DNA from 4 places in the Escherichia sp. MAL-1 genome. Region 1 is predicted to be linked to each of the others. Evidence: predicted binding sites of a transcription regulator. Region 1 holds the regulator's gene; each other region holds the start of a gene.
The links. Region 1 encodes Fur, which represses iron uptake genes when iron is present. Its sites were predicted from a motif close to ATAATAATGAGAACNACTATCAA; they were not measured.
Positions count from the first base shown of each region.

Region 2: a site for Fur is predicted at 2,028-2,050, ahead of feoA (ferrous iron transporter A). Genes of this name have one in related genera too.
Region 3: a site for Fur is predicted at 2,176-2,198, ahead of bfd (bacterioferritin-associated ferredoxin). Genes of this name have one in related genera too.
Region 4: a site for Fur is predicted at 1,770-1,792, ahead of zupT (zinc transporter ZupT). Genes of this name have one in related genera too.

Region 1 is NZ_CM129609.1:3,438,637-3,442,854, reverse strand. Features, by position in the region: gene chiP (chitoporin ChiP) at 372-1,778, shown strand; gene chiQ (ChiQ/YbfN family lipoprotein) at 1,828-2,154, shown strand; gene fur (ferric iron uptake transcriptional regulator) at 2,238-2,684, opposite strand; gene uof (fur leader peptide) at 2,677-2,763, opposite strand; gene fldA (flavodoxin FldA) at 2,973-3,503, opposite strand; gene ybfE (LexA regulated protein) at 3,643-3,936, opposite strand; gene ybfF (esterase) at 4,076-4,218, opposite strand, start outside.
Region 2 is NZ_CM129609.1:341,605-345,822, forward strand. Features, by position in the region: gene feoB (Fe(2+) transporter permease subunit FeoB) at 1-1,672, opposite strand, end outside; gene feoA (ferrous iron transporter A) at 1,689-1,916, opposite strand; gene ACU8XX_RS01580 (Tex family protein) at 2,354-4,218, opposite strand, start outside.
Region 3 is NZ_CM129609.1:415,750-419,967, forward strand. Features, by position in the region: gene chiA (bifunctional chitinase/lysozyme) at 1-2,061, shown strand, start outside; gene bfd (bacterioferritin-associated ferredoxin) at 2,230-2,424, shown strand; gene bfr (bacterioferritin) at 2,496-2,972, shown strand; gene gspO (prepilin peptidase GspO) at 3,001-3,678, opposite strand; gene gspM (type II secretion system protein GspM) at 3,678-4,139, opposite strand; gene gspL (type II secretion system protein GspL) at 4,136-4,218, opposite strand, start outside.
Region 4 is NZ_CM129609.1:703,678-707,895, forward strand. Features, by position in the region: gene ribB (3,4-dihydroxy-2-butanone-4-phosphate synthase) at 1-460, shown strand, start outside; gene yqiD (protein YqiD) at 721-891, shown strand; gene zupT (zinc transporter ZupT) at 949-1,722, opposite strand; gene ygiD (4,5-DOPA-extradiol-dioxygenase) at 1,865-2,653, shown strand; gene ACU8XX_RS03475 (glutathionylspermidine synthase family protein) at 2,691-3,851, opposite strand; gene ACU8XX_RS03480 (DUF1190 family protein) at 3,857-4,218, opposite strand, start outside.

The DNA of each region.
Region 1 (4,218 bases):
CGTTCAGCGGCGTTTTTTCTACTTTTCTTCGCGAATTAATTCCGCTTCGCAATTTATCCATAAAATAAATTTAAAATAACAAAACATAATTAAATAAAATGTAACCGCTTTCATCTTGCTGGAATTTCACGCTTTTATTCTTCTGCAAGCCTTTCAACCGCAAACTTAAGCCTTGTAACAAAAATCATCAAAATATGTGCGGTTGCTCATGTTCTTACATTCTGGTTACAGAAAGAGATTGATAATTCGCGTCGCGAAAAATAGTCTGTTCCTGTAGTCAGCGAGACTTTTCTCAACGCTACTTTTTTAATTTTTATTTTTTCGCTGTTCACCTTTGGTGCAGCAATTTATACGTCAAAGAGGATTAACCCATGCGTACGTTTAGTGGCAAACGTAGTACGCTGGCGCTGGCTATCGCCGGTGTTACAGCAATGTCGGGCTTTATGGCAATGCCGGAGGCTCGCGCCGAAGGATTCATCGACGATTCAACCTTAACCGGCGGTATATATTACTGGCAGCGTGAACGCGACCGTAAAGATGTTACCGACGGCGACAAATACAAAACCAACCTTTCTCACTCCACCTGGAATGCCAACCTCGATTTTCAGTCTGGTTATGCTGCTGATATGTTCGGCCTTGATATTGCCGCGTTTACGGCGATTGAAATGGCGGAAAACGGCGACAGCTCTCACCCGAACGAAATCGCGTTTTCAAAAAGTAATAAAGCCTATGACGAAGACTGGTCCGGCGACAAAAGCGGTATAAGCCTGTATAAAGCAGCGGCCAAATTTAAATACGGTCCGGTTTGGGCGAGGGCAGGTTATATTCAGCCAACCGGTCAGACGCTGTTAGCGCCTCACTGGAGCTTTATGCCGGGTACTTATCAGGGTGCGGAAGCCGGAGCGAATTTTGATTACGGCGATGCCGGTGCGTTGAGTTTCTCCTACATGTGGACCAACGAATACAAAGCGCCGTGGCATCTGGAAATGGATGAGTTTTATCAGAACGATAAAACCACCAAAGTTGATTATCTGCACTCCCTTGGGGCGAAATACGACTTCAAAAATAACTTCGTACTGGAAGCGGCTTTTGGTCAGGCGGAAGGGTATATCGATCAATATTTTGCCAAAGCCAGCTACAAATTTGATATCGCCGGTAGCCCGTTAACCACCAGCTACCAGTTCTACGGTACCCGCGATAAAGTTGACGATCGCAGCGTCAACGACCTTTATGACGGCACCGCCTGGCTGCAGGCGTTGACCTTTGGTTACCGGGCGGCTGACGTAGTGGATTTGCGCCTCGAAGGCACCTGGGTTAAGGCTGACGGTCAGCAGGGATACTTCCTGCAACGTATGACTCCAACCTACGCTTCCTCAAACGGTCGCCTGGATATCTGGTGGGACAACCGTTCTGACTTCAACGCCAACGGCGAAAAAGCAGTCTTCTTCGGTGCGATGTATGACCTGAAAAACTGGAATCTTCCAGGCTTCGCCATCGGCGCTTCCTACGTTTACGCATGGGATGCTAAACCTGCGACCTGGCAGAGCAATCCGGATGCGTACTACGACAAAAACCGGACTATTGAAGAGTCTGCATACAGCCTGGATGCGGTCTATACCATTCAGGACGGTCGCGCCAAAGGCACGATGTTCAAACTGCACTTCACCGAATACGACAACCACTCCGACATCCCAAGCTGGGGCGGTGGTTACGGCAACATCTTCCAGGATGAGCGTGACGTAAAATTTATGGTAATCGCACCATTCACCATCTTCTGATGCCCGACGCGGCAGGTTTTGTGCCTGCCGCACGTTTGAGGAATTTGCTATGAAAAAACTGATTCTCATCGCCATGATGGCATCGGGGCTGGTAGCTTGTGCGCAATCAACCGCACCACAGGAAGACAGCCGTCTGAAAGAGGCATACAGCGCCTGTATCAACACCGCGCAAGGTTCGCCGGAAAAAATTGAAGCCTGCCAGAGCGTGTTAAACGTGCTGAAGAAAGAGAAACAACATCAGCAGTTTGCCGACCAGGAAAGTGTCCGCGTACTGGATTATCAGCAGTGTCTGCGTGCAACGCAAACCGGAAATGATCAGGCGGTGAAAGCCGATTGTGATAAGGTCTGGCAGGAAATTCGCAGTAATAACAAATAAGTGAGAGCTGTAACTCTCGCTTTTCTTATTTCCCTTGCATAAAAAAGCCAACCCGCAGGTTGGCTTTTCTCGTTCAGGCTGGCTTATTTGCCTTCGTGCGCGTGCTCATCTTCGCGGCAATCGCCTTCGGCACAGTGACCGTAAAGATAGAGACTGTGGTTAGTCAGGCGAATGCCATGTTTTGCGGCAATTTCACGCTGACGCGCTTCGATGGAATCATCACTAAATTCGATAACCTTGCCGCAGTCGAGGCAGATCAGGTGATCGTGGTGATGTTGCTGTGTCAGTTCAAATACGGATTTACCGCCTTCAAAATTGTGGCGGGTGACGATACCAGCGTCGTCAAACTGGTTCAGTACGCGATATACCGTAGCCAGACCAATTTCTTCACCCATATCGATCAGACGTTTGTATAAATCTTCCGCACTGACGTGATGGTTGTCCGGCTCCTGAAGAACTTCCAGGATTTTTAAACGAGGAAGCGTTACTTTCAGGCCAGCTTTCTTTAGGGCGGTATTGTTATCAGTCATGCGGAATCTGTCCTGTTACTAAGCGGTTCACTTCATTAGAAGAAGTGACAGAATTTGCTCTTGAGATAATGCGTATCATTATAGAATTGCCACGCCTAAATGAAAACCACAAGTCCCTGGCAAATATTGTTAATAAAAACGTGGCATAGCTTACATTTACAACGGCAAGGCCACTTGAACACCGGGACATTGTACAGGTACAACAGCAAAAGTTACAAATTTGTAGCAATTATTTTGATTGGCATTATCTATTAATACGGCGTAGACATGAGTCTACGCCGCATCACATCAGGCATTGAGAATTTCGTCGAGATGCAACTCTTCAGAAATCTGTTTAACCCATTTTTCTACACGTTCAGCGGTCAGTTCCGGCTGACGGTCTTCGTCGATAGCCAGACCGACAAAGTGGTCGTCATCTGCCAGACCTTTTGATGCTTCGAAATGATAGCCCGCAGTTGGCCAGTGACCAACGATGGTTGCACCGCGCGGTTGAATGATGTCGCGGATGGTGCCCAATGCGTCGCAGAAATATTCGGCGTAATCTTCCTGGTCACCACAACCAAACAGCGCAACCAGTTTGCCATTGAAATCAATCTCTTCGAGAGTCGGGAAGAAGTCATCCCAGTCACACTGCGCTTCGCCGTAATACCAGGTTGGGATGCCCAGCAGCAGAATGTCATAAGCTTCCAGATCTTCTTTGCTGCTTTTTGCAATGTCATGGACATCGGCAACGTCTTTACCAAGCTGTTTTTGAATCATTTTTGCGATATTTTCGGTATTACCGGTGTCGCTGCCGAAAAAGATGCCAGTGATAGCCATGAGTGAAATAACCTCTTGAAACTTATTGAAATGGGGGTGGAAAATTGCCCACGGATAAAGGCAATCATAGCAGAACAGGCAGTCTTGCGGAATCAGCAAACGAGCAGGACTGCACACTGTGCTACATGAAAGTGGAAATTTAAACGATGCCCTGACTACGCAGCGCCGCCAGTTGCTGCATTAACATCTCTTCGATCAGTTCGCTACGGCTCATATTGCGCGATTCCGCCAGCTCGTTCAGCGCCTCGACAGCTTCCGCGTTCAGCTTCAGTTCGACACGCTTAAGGCCACGTACTTTGTCGCGTTTTAGTTGGTTGCGTTTATTAATACGCAGCTGTTCATCGCGCGAAAGCGGATTAGTTTTCGGTCGTCCCGGTCGACGCTCGTGCGCGAACAGATCTAATGTCGTACGGTCCGTTTGTTCTTTGGCCATGATCTTGGTGACTTCGGGGGAAACAATCAGCCAGGCCTCTGCCCGGATGGATAGCGCGCCATAATACATCAGCGCGATGAGTCACGCCAACGCCCACGCGCGGAAAGCGACGCGGACGCTGGGTTTTTAATCAGTTGCGTTAATCATTGAGATAGCGACGGATAGCGCGTAATACCGCATCTGGTTTTTCAGCATGGACCCAGTGACCCGCGCCTGCAATGACATGCGCCCGTGCCTGTGGAAATTGTGCCAGTAAATCATCACGGTACTGCTCGCTAACAT
Region 2 (4,218 bases), 1.8 Mb from region 1:
AGACCGGGGTGATCACCCGGCTGACGGACGCCAGCGCCGAGTCGTTGATGTTATCGACGATTTTCCCGCTCAGCGAGAAGCTGTTGAAAGCGCTCAGGAAAATGCTGACGATGATGATCACTTTACCAGCACGCAGAACGAAGCCTTTTAGACGCTGCCAGGTCTGGATAATCAGGCTTTTAACGTGTGGTACATGATAGACCGGCAACTCCATGACAAACGGCGTCGCTTCACCGCGCATGATGGTGTACTTGAGCATCAGGCCAGTCAGCACCGCCATCACAATACCCAGCATATACAGCGAGAAGACCGCCAGCGCACCGTTCTGCCCGAAGAAGGCAGCCGCGAATACTGCGAAGATAGCCAGACGCGCGCCGCAGGACATAAACGGTGCCATCATGATGGTCATCAGACGTTCACGCGGTGCATCAAGCGTACGTGCACCCATTACCGACGGTACGTTACAACCGAAACCGACGATCAGCGGCACAAAGGATTTCCCCGGCAAGCCCAGCGCCTGCATCAGACGGTCCATCACAAACGCCGCACGCGCCATATACCCGGAGTCCTCAAGGAAGGAGAGGAACAGGTACATCATGCCAATCTGCGGCACCAGTGGCAGCACGGTGTTAATGCCGCCACCCAGGCCCTGGGCGAGGAAGATAGTCAGCCAGTCCGGGAAGTGGAGCGTGTAGCCAATCCATTGAATACCATGCACAAATAGCGCCACGGAGCCGACGTCAAACAGCGGCTGTAACGCCCCGCCGATGTTGATAGCCAGCAGGAACATCAGGTACATCACAAAGAGGAAAATCGGCAGACCGAGGAAACGGTTGAGCACGATTTTATCTACCGCAGTGGTGAAACGGCTGGGTTCTGCCGTCAGGGTGTTGCTTACCACATCACAGATGGCAGCAATGCACTGGTAACGCGCATCGGCAATGTGCAGCGCCGGATCGTCCATCTCATTACGCAGACGGGCGAGGGCGGCATCCAGATGCTGCGACGCTTCACCGGCGTAGGCGCGGCTGTAGATATCGCCTTCCAGCATTTGCAGGCCCAGCCAGCGACGTTGTTTCAGCGGGATGTCGGAAGGCATCACTTTTGCCAGTGAATCTGCTTCGTTGAGCAGCGGCTGTGCGTAATGCACCAGTTCCACATTCTCGTTAGCTTTATAGCGATCAATCGCCAGCTTGAGCGCTTCAATACCGCGACCACGGGTTGAAACCAGCGGGATCACCGGACAGCCCAGACGCGCCGACAGAGCATCAATTTCAATACGAATATTTTGCTTCTCGGCAATGTCGAGCATGTTCAGTGCCACAATGCAGGGAATGCCGAGTTCCAGCAGTTGTAGCGTCAGGTACAGGTTACGCTCAAGGTTAGACGCATCCACCACGTTAATCAGCAGGTCGGCGTCGCCACTCAAAATGTAGTGACAGGCGATTTGCTCATCGAGCGAGGTCTGCGATGAGATGGTGGTCAGAGAATAGGTGCCGGGCAGGTCCACCAGCGTGACCTGATGATCGGTGGTGGAGAATTGCCCTTCTTTACGTTCGACGGTAACGCCAGCCCAGTTACCTACACGCTGACGTGCGCCAGTGAGCTGGTTAAATAAGGTTGTCTTGCCAGAATTTGGATTACCAATTAAGCCTATGGTTAATTTTTTCATTGTTGTTATCACCGTATTAACAGGAAACCGCTTCCACTTCTAATAAGGCCAGATCTTTTTTGCGTAATACCAGGCTCACACGACGGGTTTCGATATGAATGGGGTCGCCGAGTGGAGCGACGCGCACCACATTAAAAGAGGAGCCAGGTAACATGCCAAGAGAAAGCAGTTTTTGGCGATATGCCGGGCTGATTTCACGGGAAAAGCCAGTGATTTTCCACGCAGTATCTGGAGTGTATTGCATAGGTGCCTACTTGTTTCTCATTAACTGGATAACTACCTCATGGGGCGTTTGACAGCGACATGAGACCAGATGATTTGCCAACAAAGGAGAGATTAAATAATCAACAACACAATGATAATGAGAATGGTTTCTATCAGCAATACTTAAAATGTGTGCGAATGTTGGTTTGAATAATAATCTGACTCAATGTTGATGTGGCTCAAGGTTATATCGCAGCGAAAATATAATTCGAATAGTGAATTACCCGGACTGGCTAATGTTTAATTAAGGTTTCAGTTGTTAATGAAGTGATAAATATTGCCGGAATATATTATGAGTTTGGTTGTGGAATAAAAAGGCCGGAGATATTCTCCGGCACTTTTATGTCAGGCAAGGCGTTCGTTGCCAGATGCGGCGTGAACGCCTTATCGCGCAGGTTTAGGGGCCAGTCCGGGCGTTTAACGTTTTTTGCCCATTGCCGCCGCCAGCGCATCCATCATCGCGCTATTACCGGCAGGCTGCGCTTCACGACCGCGTGGTTTGGCTGCCGGGCGGTTGTTTTGCGGGCGTTCATTACCGCCGCCGCGACGGGCGTTGGTTTCGCCAGGCTGCTCGTCCAGACGCATAGTCAGGGCGATACGTTTACGCTGAAGATCCACTTCCAGCACTTTCACCTTCACAATGTCGCCCGCTTTCACCACGGTATGCGGATCTTCCACAAACTTGTTCGACAATGAAGAGATGTGAACCAGGCCGTCCTGATGCACGCCGATATCGACAAACGCGCCAAAGTTGGTGACGTTGGTCACCGCACCTTCGAGGATCATACCCGGTTGCAGGTCGTTCATTGTCTCGACGCCATCGGCAAACTGAGCGGTTTTAAATTCCGGACGCGGATCGCGACCCGGTTTTTCCAGCTCTTTGATGATGTCAGTTACTGTCGGCACACCGAATTTTTCATCAGTAAAGTCAGACGCTTTCAGGTTACGCAGTTCGCTGCTGTTACCCATCAGATCTTTCAGTGCCTGCTGTGTTGCTGCCAGAATGCGTTCCACCACCGGATAGGCTTCCGGGTGGACGGTAGAAGCATCCAGCGGGTTATCACCGTGGTTAATGCGCAAGAAGCCCGCGCACTGCTCGAAGGCTTTCGGCCCCAGACGGCTGACTTTCAGCAGTTGCTGACGGTTCTGGAACTGGCCGTTCTCATCGCGCCAGGTCACGATGTTTTGCGCCATCATGCGCGTCAGGCCCGCCACGCGGGTTAACAGCGGAACAGAAGCAGTGTTGAGATCGACGCCAACGGCGTTTACGCAGTCTTCTACTACTGCGTCCAGTTTGCGGGCCAGTTGCGTCTGGCTGACGTCATGCTGATACTGACCTACGCCGATAGATTTCGGATCGATTTTCACCAGCTCCGCCAGCGGATCCTGCAAACGGCGGGCGATAGACACCGCGCCACGCAGCGAAACGTCGAGATCCGGGAACTCCTGCGCTGCCAGCTCGGAAGCTGAGTAAACCGACGCGCCAGCTTCGCTGACGATCACTTTCTGTGCGGTCACTTTCGGGAACTGCTTCTGCACGTCGAGATAGAAACGTTCAGTTTCGCGGGAAGCTGTACCGTTGCCGATCGCCACCAGTTCAACGTTATGTTTTTCACACAAGGCAGCAACGGTCATCGCTGCTTTTGCGGCTTGTCCGGTGTGCGGGTAAATGGTATCGGTCGCTACCAGTTTGCCAGTGGCATCGACCACCGCCACTTTTACCCCAGTACGCAGACCCGGATCGAGGCCCATCGTTGCACGCAGTCCGGCAGGGGCCGCCATCAGCAGATCGTGCAGGTTACGGGCAAAGACGTTGATTGCTTCATCTTCCGCGCGTTCGCGCACGGTACCCATCAGTTCGGTTTCCAGATGCATCAGCACCTTGATGCGCCAGGTCCAGCTCACTACGCCTTTGCGCCAGCTATCCGCCGGGGCATTGTTCAGGCGTAGGCCAAGGTGATCCATGATGATTTGCTCGCAATAGCTCTCTTTGGGCGGCTCATCGAACTGCGGATCGGCATTCAGCGAAAGCTGGAGTACGCCTTCGTTACGCCCACGGAACATCGCCAGCGCGCGGTGAGAAGGCACCGTGGACAACGGTTCGTGATGATCGAAATAGTCGCGGAATTTCGCCCCTTCCTCTTCTTTACCGCTCACCACCGTAGAAACCAAATGCGCGTTCTTCCACAGATAATCACGCACTTTCGCCAGCAGCGCGGCATCTTCGGCAAACCGTTCCATCAGGATATAGCGCGCGCCATCCAGCGCGGCTTTGGTATCTG
Region 3 (4,218 bases), 1.9 Mb from region 1:
GCTCCTGATGTTCAGCCAGCCCCAGCTGATAAGTCAAACGACAACTATGCTGTCGTAGCCTGGAAAGGTCAGGAAGGTTCTTCTACATGGTACGTTATCTATAACGGCGGCATTTATAAGAACGCCTGGTGGGTAGGCGCGGCAAATTGCCCAGGCGATGCGAAAGAAAACGATGCCAGAAACCCATGGCGTTATGTTCGCGCGGCAACGGCAACAGAAATCAGCCAGTATGGTAACCCTGGCTCCTGTTCCGTTAAGCTGGATAATAATGGCGGTGCTGTGACTCCGGTTGATCCAACTCCGGAAACACCGGTGACCCCAACTCCGGATAACAGCGAGCCATCAACACCAGCGGATAGCGTTAACGATTACTCATTGCAAGCGTGGAGCGGCCAGGAAGGTAGCGAAATTTACCATGTTATTTTCAATGGTAATGTTTACAAGAACGCCTGGTGGGTTGGGTCTAAAGATTGCCCACGGGGTACCAGCGCTGAAAACTCCAATAACCCATGGCGTCTCGAGCGTACAGCTACCGCTGCGGAATTGAGTCAGTACGGTAACCCGACTACCTGTGAAATTGATAACGGCGGCGTCATTGTTGCGGATGGTTTCCAGGCCAGCAAAGCGTACAGCGCGGACAGCATCGTAGATTATAACGATGCACATTATAAAACTTCTGTCGATCAAGACGCATGGGGCTTTGTCCCGGGCGGCGATAACCCGTGGAAGAAATACGAACCGGCGAAAGCATGGTCCGCATCCACTGTGTACGTGAAAGGTGATCGCGTTGTTGTTGATGGGCAGGCTTATGAAGCGCTGTTCTGGACGCAAAGTGACAACCCTGCTCTGGTGGCGAACCAAAACGCCACCGGTAGCAATAGCCGCCCGTGGAAGCCGTTAGGTAAGGCTCAGAGCTATAGCAACGAAGAGCTGAATAATGCGCCGCAGTTTAATCCAGAAACGCTTTATGCCAGCGATACGCTGATTCGCTTTAACGGTGTGAACTACATTTCTCAGAGTAAAGTGCAGAAAGTTTCTCCTTCTGACAGCAACCCGTGGCGTGTTTTTGTTGACTGGACCGGAACCAAAGAGCGCGTAGGTACGCCGAAGAAAGCGTGGCCGAAACACGTTTATGCACCGTATGTCGACTTTACGCTGAATACGATCCCGGATCTGGCTGCGCTGGCTAAGAATCATAACGTCAACCACTTCACGCTGGCGTTTGTGGTGAGTAAAGATGCGAACACCTGTCTGCCGACATGGGGTACCGCTTACGGTATGCAGAATTACGCTCAGTACAGCAAAATCAAAGCTCTGCGTGAGGCTGGCGGCGATGTGATGCTGTCTATCGGTGGTGCTAACAACGCTCCGCTGGCTGCTTCCTGTAAGAACGTAGACGATCTGATGCAGCATTATTATGACATCGTTGATAACCTGAACCTCAAAGTCCTGGACTTCGATATCGAAGGCACCTGGGTTGCGGATCAGGCATCTATTGAACGTCGTAACCTTGCTGTGAAGAAAGTGCAGGATAAATGGAAGTCAGAAGGCAAAGATATTGCTATCTGGTACACCTTGCCAATTCTGCCGACTGGCCTGACGCCGGAAGGGATGAATGTCCTGAGCGATGCCAAAGCGAAAGGTGTTGAGCTGGCGGGTGTGAACGTGATGACAATGGACTACGGTAACGCGATTTGTCAGTCTGCAAATACCGAAGGCCAGAACATTCACGGTAAGTGTGCAACGTCTGCGATTGCCAACCTGCATTCACAATTGAAAGGCCTCCATCCCAATAAGAGCGATGCAGAAATTGACGCTATGATGGGTACCACGCCGATGGTTGGCGTGAACGACGTTCAGGGCGAGGTGTTCTATCTCTCTGATGCTCGTCTGGTCATGCAGGATGCGCAGAAGCGTAATCTCGGTATGGTTGGTATCTGGTCAATCGCGCGCGACCTGCCGGGCGGCACTAACCTGTCTCCGGAATTCCACGGCCTGACTAAAGAACAGGCACCGAAGTACGCATTTAGCGAAATCTTCGCGCCGTTTACTAAGCAATAAATGTGTTGGCGATACCTTCCAGTATCGCCGCATTTTTTGTCAATGGGCTACTTTTGGTAGCCCATTATTTTTATTCATATTTCTATTCTTTGCTTAAAAAAGAGTCTTTCCGTAATTGAAATAAGAACTATTTTCATTTATTTTTGAAGAAAGTATACGGGAGTCTCTATGTACGTTTGTCTTTGTAATGGTATCAGCGATAAAAAAATTCGTCAGGCTGTGCGCCAGTTTTCCCCTCACTCGTTCCAGCAATTAAAAAAATTTATTCCGGTCGGCAATCAGTGCGGTAAATGTGTCCGGGCCGCGCGTGAAGTGATGGAGGATGAATTAATGCAGCTGCCGGAGTTTAAGGAGTCCGCATAAACGGAGTGTGTTTTTTGACTTACTCGTAAGCCGTTCTACTCTTCAAAGAGTGGAAGCGAAGGAGTCAAAAAATGAAAGGTGATACTAAAGTTATAAATTATCTCAACAAACTGTTGGGAAATGAGCTTGTCGCAATCAATCAGTACTTTCTCCATGCCCGAATGTTTAAAAACTGGGGTCTCAAACGTCTCAATGATGTGGAGTATCATGAATCCATTGATGAGATGAAACACGCCGATCGTTATATTGAGCGCATTCTTTTTCTGGAAGGTCTTCCAAACTTACAGGACCTGGGCAAACTGAACATTGGTGAAGATGTTGAGGAAATGCTGCGTTCTGATCTGGCACTTGAGCTGGATGGCGCGAAGAATTTGCGTGAGGCAATTGGTTATGCCGATAGCGTTCATGATTACGTCAGCCGCGATATGATGATAGAAATTTTGCGTGATGAAGAAGGCCATATCGACTGGCTGGAAACGGAACTTGATCTGATTCAGAAGATGGGCCTGCAAAATTATCTGCAAGCACAGATCCGCGAAGAAGGTTGAGCCGTGTCGGGAGGGAGAACCCTCCCGGTTAATAAGAGATCCAGGCCAGATACCCCAGGTTTATCATGCTGCCGAGCGCAAGCCACGGGCCGAATGCGATAGTGGTTATAGTCCGGCGTTGCAGAAGTTGTGAAACGATGGCGTAACCAATGCCACCCAGCGAGGCAATCAGCAGTATCATTGGCAACGTTTGCCAGCCACACCATGCGCCTGCAGCGGCCAGTAGCTTGAAATCACCGTAGCCCAATCCCTCTTTGTGACAAACTAACCAGACGCCCCAGTAAACACACCACAGCACCCCATAGCCCGCTACCGCGCCGTAAACCGCATCATGTAAATCAATTAATCCATACTGCGCATTAAATACCAAGCCAAGCCAGAGCAGCGGTAAGGTGAGTTTGTCGGGCAGGAGCTGAGTGCGAAAATCAATAACACTGAGCGTGAGTACGAAACAGAAATAGAGAAAGAGTGCGCCAGTCACGATGGGCGTGAAAGGTGCCAGGGCGCAGGCGATAGCAGCAGCAACACAAAGTATCAGGGGCACTGTATCATGCCAGGCATATTTTTTTTGCCTGAAATGAACCAATACCTGGCGAAACGTTAACGCCGTTTTATCCTCCAACGGCGAGAGGTGATAGGCGATGGCATTAACAAAATAACCTGCAATAAAACCAACCAGAATGAAGAGCGGCAGTAGCATTGTCATTATTGTTGCTCCCTGAAGGACAAATGCCTGAGGGTGATCTCTTCGTTTCCGGCAAGAGTAAACTGAAGGTCTTCAATAACAATACCGTATGTTACCTGTGCCGTAGTGAGCCAGCGGGAGACGTTTTCGAGGGGAGCTGTGACAGGATGAATTGTCAGAGTATTGTCCGGGCCGTTTTCCAGCGTGATAGCCAAATTCTCACGTTTTGCTTCCTCGAGAAGGATATTTTTGATGGGCTGCGTAAGCGCAGGATGACCGAGTAAACCATGGGTGCTCGCTTGATCCTGCATCCATTTGATGTCCTTCTTAATTTTTTGCGCGTGGGACTGATGCTCTGCAATGTAGGTATCTATCGGTTTTATCACCCCAAGCCAACAAAAAACGCCGAGCGAGAGAACCGCCAGTGCCGCAACGATCTGTTTTTCCGATGTGGATTTTTCTGCCCACCATGATTTAATCATTTCCCTGAGTTCCTTACTGTCCATACACCACTGACCGGATCTTTTTCTGTTTTTTCCATCGGAAGCCAGGACTGTGTTA
Region 4 (4,218 bases), 2.2 Mb from region 1:
TGTTTGCCTGTGCATCACTGAAGATCGCCGTAAACAACTTGATCTGCCAATGATGGTAGAAAATAACACCAGCGCCTATGGCACCGGTTTTACCGTGACCATTGAAGCGGCTGAAGGTGTGACTACCGGTGTTTCTGCCGCTGATCGTATTACGACCGTTCGCGCAGCGATTGCCGATGGCGCAAAACCTTCTGATCTGAATCGCCCGGGCCACGTTTTCCCACTTCGCGCGCAGGCAGGTGGTGTACTGACGCGTGGCGGTCATACTGAAGCGACTATTGATTTGATGACGCTGGCAGGCTTTAAACCGGCTGGTGTGCTGTGTGAGCTGACTAATGACGATGGCACGATGGCGCGTGCACCAGAGTGCATTGAGTTTGCCAATAAACACAATATGGCGCTCGTGACTATTGAAGACCTGGTGGCATACCGTCAGGCACATGAGCGTAAAGCCAGCTGAAAACCGCTGCTTAATTACTGCCTTAATCAAGAAACCGAAGTTGTAGCTGGCTTCGGTTTTTATTTTGCCCCGCTATGCAAGATGTTAATTCCGCTTCTCTTTCTATGAGAAAATTTCATTAATATCAGGCATTCTTTTTCATTATGATCAAAATCATATAATTGTTCCGTTATTATGCGACCATATGAATATATCCGAAAAAGGATATGTGAAATTTATGCGCTAAATGTTTAGTATTGTTAAATATTAAGGGTAAAAGGATGTTTATCGCCTGGTACTGGATTGTATTGATTGCTCTGGTTGTGGTGGGTTATTTCCTGCATTTGAAACGTTATTGTCGGGCGTTTCGCCAGGACAGAGACGCACTGCTTGAAGCGCGGAACAAATACTTAAACAGTACGAGAGAAGAGACAGCCGAAAAGGTAGAATAAGGCTTTCGTGAAGCTGGCAGAAGTTGTCCATGTGCTGGACAACTTCTGATGTTGTTTTTAACCAATTCCCGCCGTTTGTAGCAGCACTAAACTGAATCCCATCACTGACATTCCACATAGTACGCCATAGCTGGGGTTATTATTAGGGTCAATCTCTTTGGCGAGCGGCATTAATTCATCAACCGAGAGCGCCACCATAATTCCTGCAACCGCCGCCATGATTGCCGCCATGACCACCGGGGAAATCATGCTACCGAGGATTAACCACGCCAGCACACCACCAAGAATTTCTGCCAATCCAGAAATCCCCGCCCACAGAATTGCCGTGCGTTTAGAACCCGTTGCTGCATAAACCGGGCCTGCAACCGCCAGACCTTCAGGAATATTGTGCAACGCGACGGCCAGTGCGATGCCAAATCCCAGCTCCAGGTTGCTGCTCGCCGTGACAAAGGTGGCAATCCCTTCCGGGAAGTTATGCAGACTGATGCCGAGAGTGAGCAGAATGGCTGTGCGCTTGATCGATTTTGGCAACGGCTGCACCGATTTTTGCATTAAATCCTGCGGATGAGCATGTGGCAACATGCGGTCCAGGCCAAAATAGCCAAGCAGACCGAAGATAAACATTCCATAACCCAACACAGGCGACATTCCTTCAGCTGCTAGTGCGGCAGGAAGCATTTCCATTAATGAGATGAGCAACATGATCCCCGCCGCAAAACCTAGCGAAAACGCCAGTAAGCGGTTCGAGGGTTTTTGCCCGAGAACGCCGAGAAACGCGCCAATAAACGTGGCTGCCCCCGCCAGTATGGTCAGAATGAGAGGTACTGACATCGACAACTCCTTATAAATCTTCACCTTCAGGCAGATCGTCAAAATAACTGATGATCATCATCATTGTTATCCGGGTTCTTACTCCGCCGAACAAGCGTATTGTGAGGATATCAAAATGACACCTTTAGTTAAGGATATCATCATGTCTTCAACACGTATGCCAGCATTGTTTTTAGGTCACGGTAGTCCGATGAACGTGCTGGAAGATAATTTGTATACCCGCAGCTGGCAGAAGTTGGGGATGACATTGCCACGCCCGCAAGCGATTGTGGTGGTTTCGGCTCACTGGTTTACCCGTGGAACAGGAGTGACCGCGATGGAGACGCCGCCCACGATTCATGACTTTGGTGGCTTCCCGCAGGCGCTGTACGATACGCATTATCCTGCTCCGGGTTCGCCTGCGCTGGCACAGCGTCTGGTTGAGCTGTTAGCGCCGATCCCGGTGACGCTGGATAAAGAAGCCTGGGGCTTTGACCACGGCTCGTGGGGCGTGCTGATTAAGATGTATCCTGACGCTGATATCCCGATGGTGCAGTTGAGTATCGACAGTAGCAAACCTGCCGCCTGGCATTTCGAAATGGGGCGCAAACTGGCAGCGCTGCGAGATGAAGGAATAATGTTGGTCGCCAGCGGTAACGTGGTGCATAACCTGCGCACAGTGAAGTGGCACGGTGATAGTTCACCGTATCCGTGGGCGACGTCGTTTAATGAGTATGTGAAAGCGAATCTGACGTGGCAAGGGCCAGTGGAACAACATCCTCTGGTGAATTACCTCGACCATGAAGGTGGCACGTTATCGAACCCAACGCCAGAGCATTATTTGCCGTTGTTGTATGTGTTAGGTGCGTGGGATGGGCAGGAGCCAATTACCATTCCGGTTGAGGGTATAGAAATGGGCAGCCTGAGTATGCTGTCGGTGCAGATAGGCTAACAATTACCGGATGGCGAGTGCCATCCGGTATCGTGGCTTATTCAACAAAAATATGTGGATAAAACCGAGACATATCCTGGGTGATCAATGCACGGTCTTCACGAATGCCAATTCCGGCGGGTTGATCGTTCACCAGCCAGCTACCAATCAGCATATAGCTGTCGCCGAATTTCGGTAACGGGTGGAATTGCTGAACAATCATTCCTTCTTCGCCATACGGACCTTCCGCTGCTTCAATGGTTTTGCCGTTCTCAATGATCGACACGTTTGCGCCTTCACGGGAGAAGATCGGCTTAACCACATATTTTTCCATTTGCGGATGATCATCTTCCGCAAAATAAGCGGGCAGCAGGTTCGGGTGATTCGGGAACATCTCCCACAACAGCGGTAGAAGTGCCTTGTTGGAGATAATGCTCTTCCACGCCGGTTCCAGCCAGCGTACGCCTGCATCCTCCAGCTTGGTGGAGAACATCTCACGCAGCATAAACTCCCACGGATACAGCTTGAACAGGTTGGAAATAACCTGATCCTGTAAATCCGTGAACTGACCTTTTTCGCCTAAACCGATATCGTCAATGTAGAGGAACTCGGTAGCGATTTCAGCTTCCGTCGCGCAGTCCTGCAAATACTGAATGGTTCCGCGATCTTCCACCGTGTCGCGACAGCAGGTGAGATGCAGCAACTGGAAGCCATACTGTTCACGCAACTCAACGAAGCGATCGATCAGTTTTTCTTGCAGACTGTTAAACTGGTCGCTGCCCTCCGGCAAGTTACCGGCGTTAAGCTGATCTTCCAGCCAGATCCACTGAAAGAACGCCGCCTCGTATAGTGACGTTGGCGTATCGGCGTTATTTTCCAGAAGTTTAGGTTCGCCAGTGCCATCCCACGCCAGATCAAGACGCGAATAAAGCGATGGCTGGTGCGTCAGCCATGACTGGCGCACAAAACTCCAGGTGTGTTTTGGAATGCGGAATTTGGTCATCAGCTCATCGCTGGCGATCACTTTTTCCACCACTTTCAGGCACATCTGGTGCAGTTCGGCGGTGACTTCTTCCAGCTTTTCAACCTGGGCGAGGGTCAACTTGTAGTAAGCATCTTCACACCAGTACGGCTCGCCGTACATGGTGTGAAAATTGAAACCGTATTCGTGGGCTTTCTCACGCCAGTCCGGGCGCTCGGTAATACTGACTCTTTCCATCGGTATCAGCCACCCATTGAACGAGAAGAGGTACCGGTTGCACTACGCTGCATAGTGCTTTGTTTGGCAACAGATTCACCAAAACCGCCACGGGTAACGGTAGTGGTGGTCGCCGGTTTTGGTGCCATTGCCGTCTTCGGTACGGTCATGGTGCGGCCTGGCTGGGCTGCGCCATAGTTTTTACCCGTCGCGTCGGTATATTTACCGTAAGCCGGACTGGCTGGGTTTTTCGAGGAGAACAGCGGCTGCTGTGCAAATCCCGCGCCGCCGCCCATCAGACGCCCCATCATGTAACCGGCCATCAGCGGCATCCAGAAACTCCCGCTGGATTGCTGGGCCTGCGCCTGGTTTTCTGGTGCCATGCCAG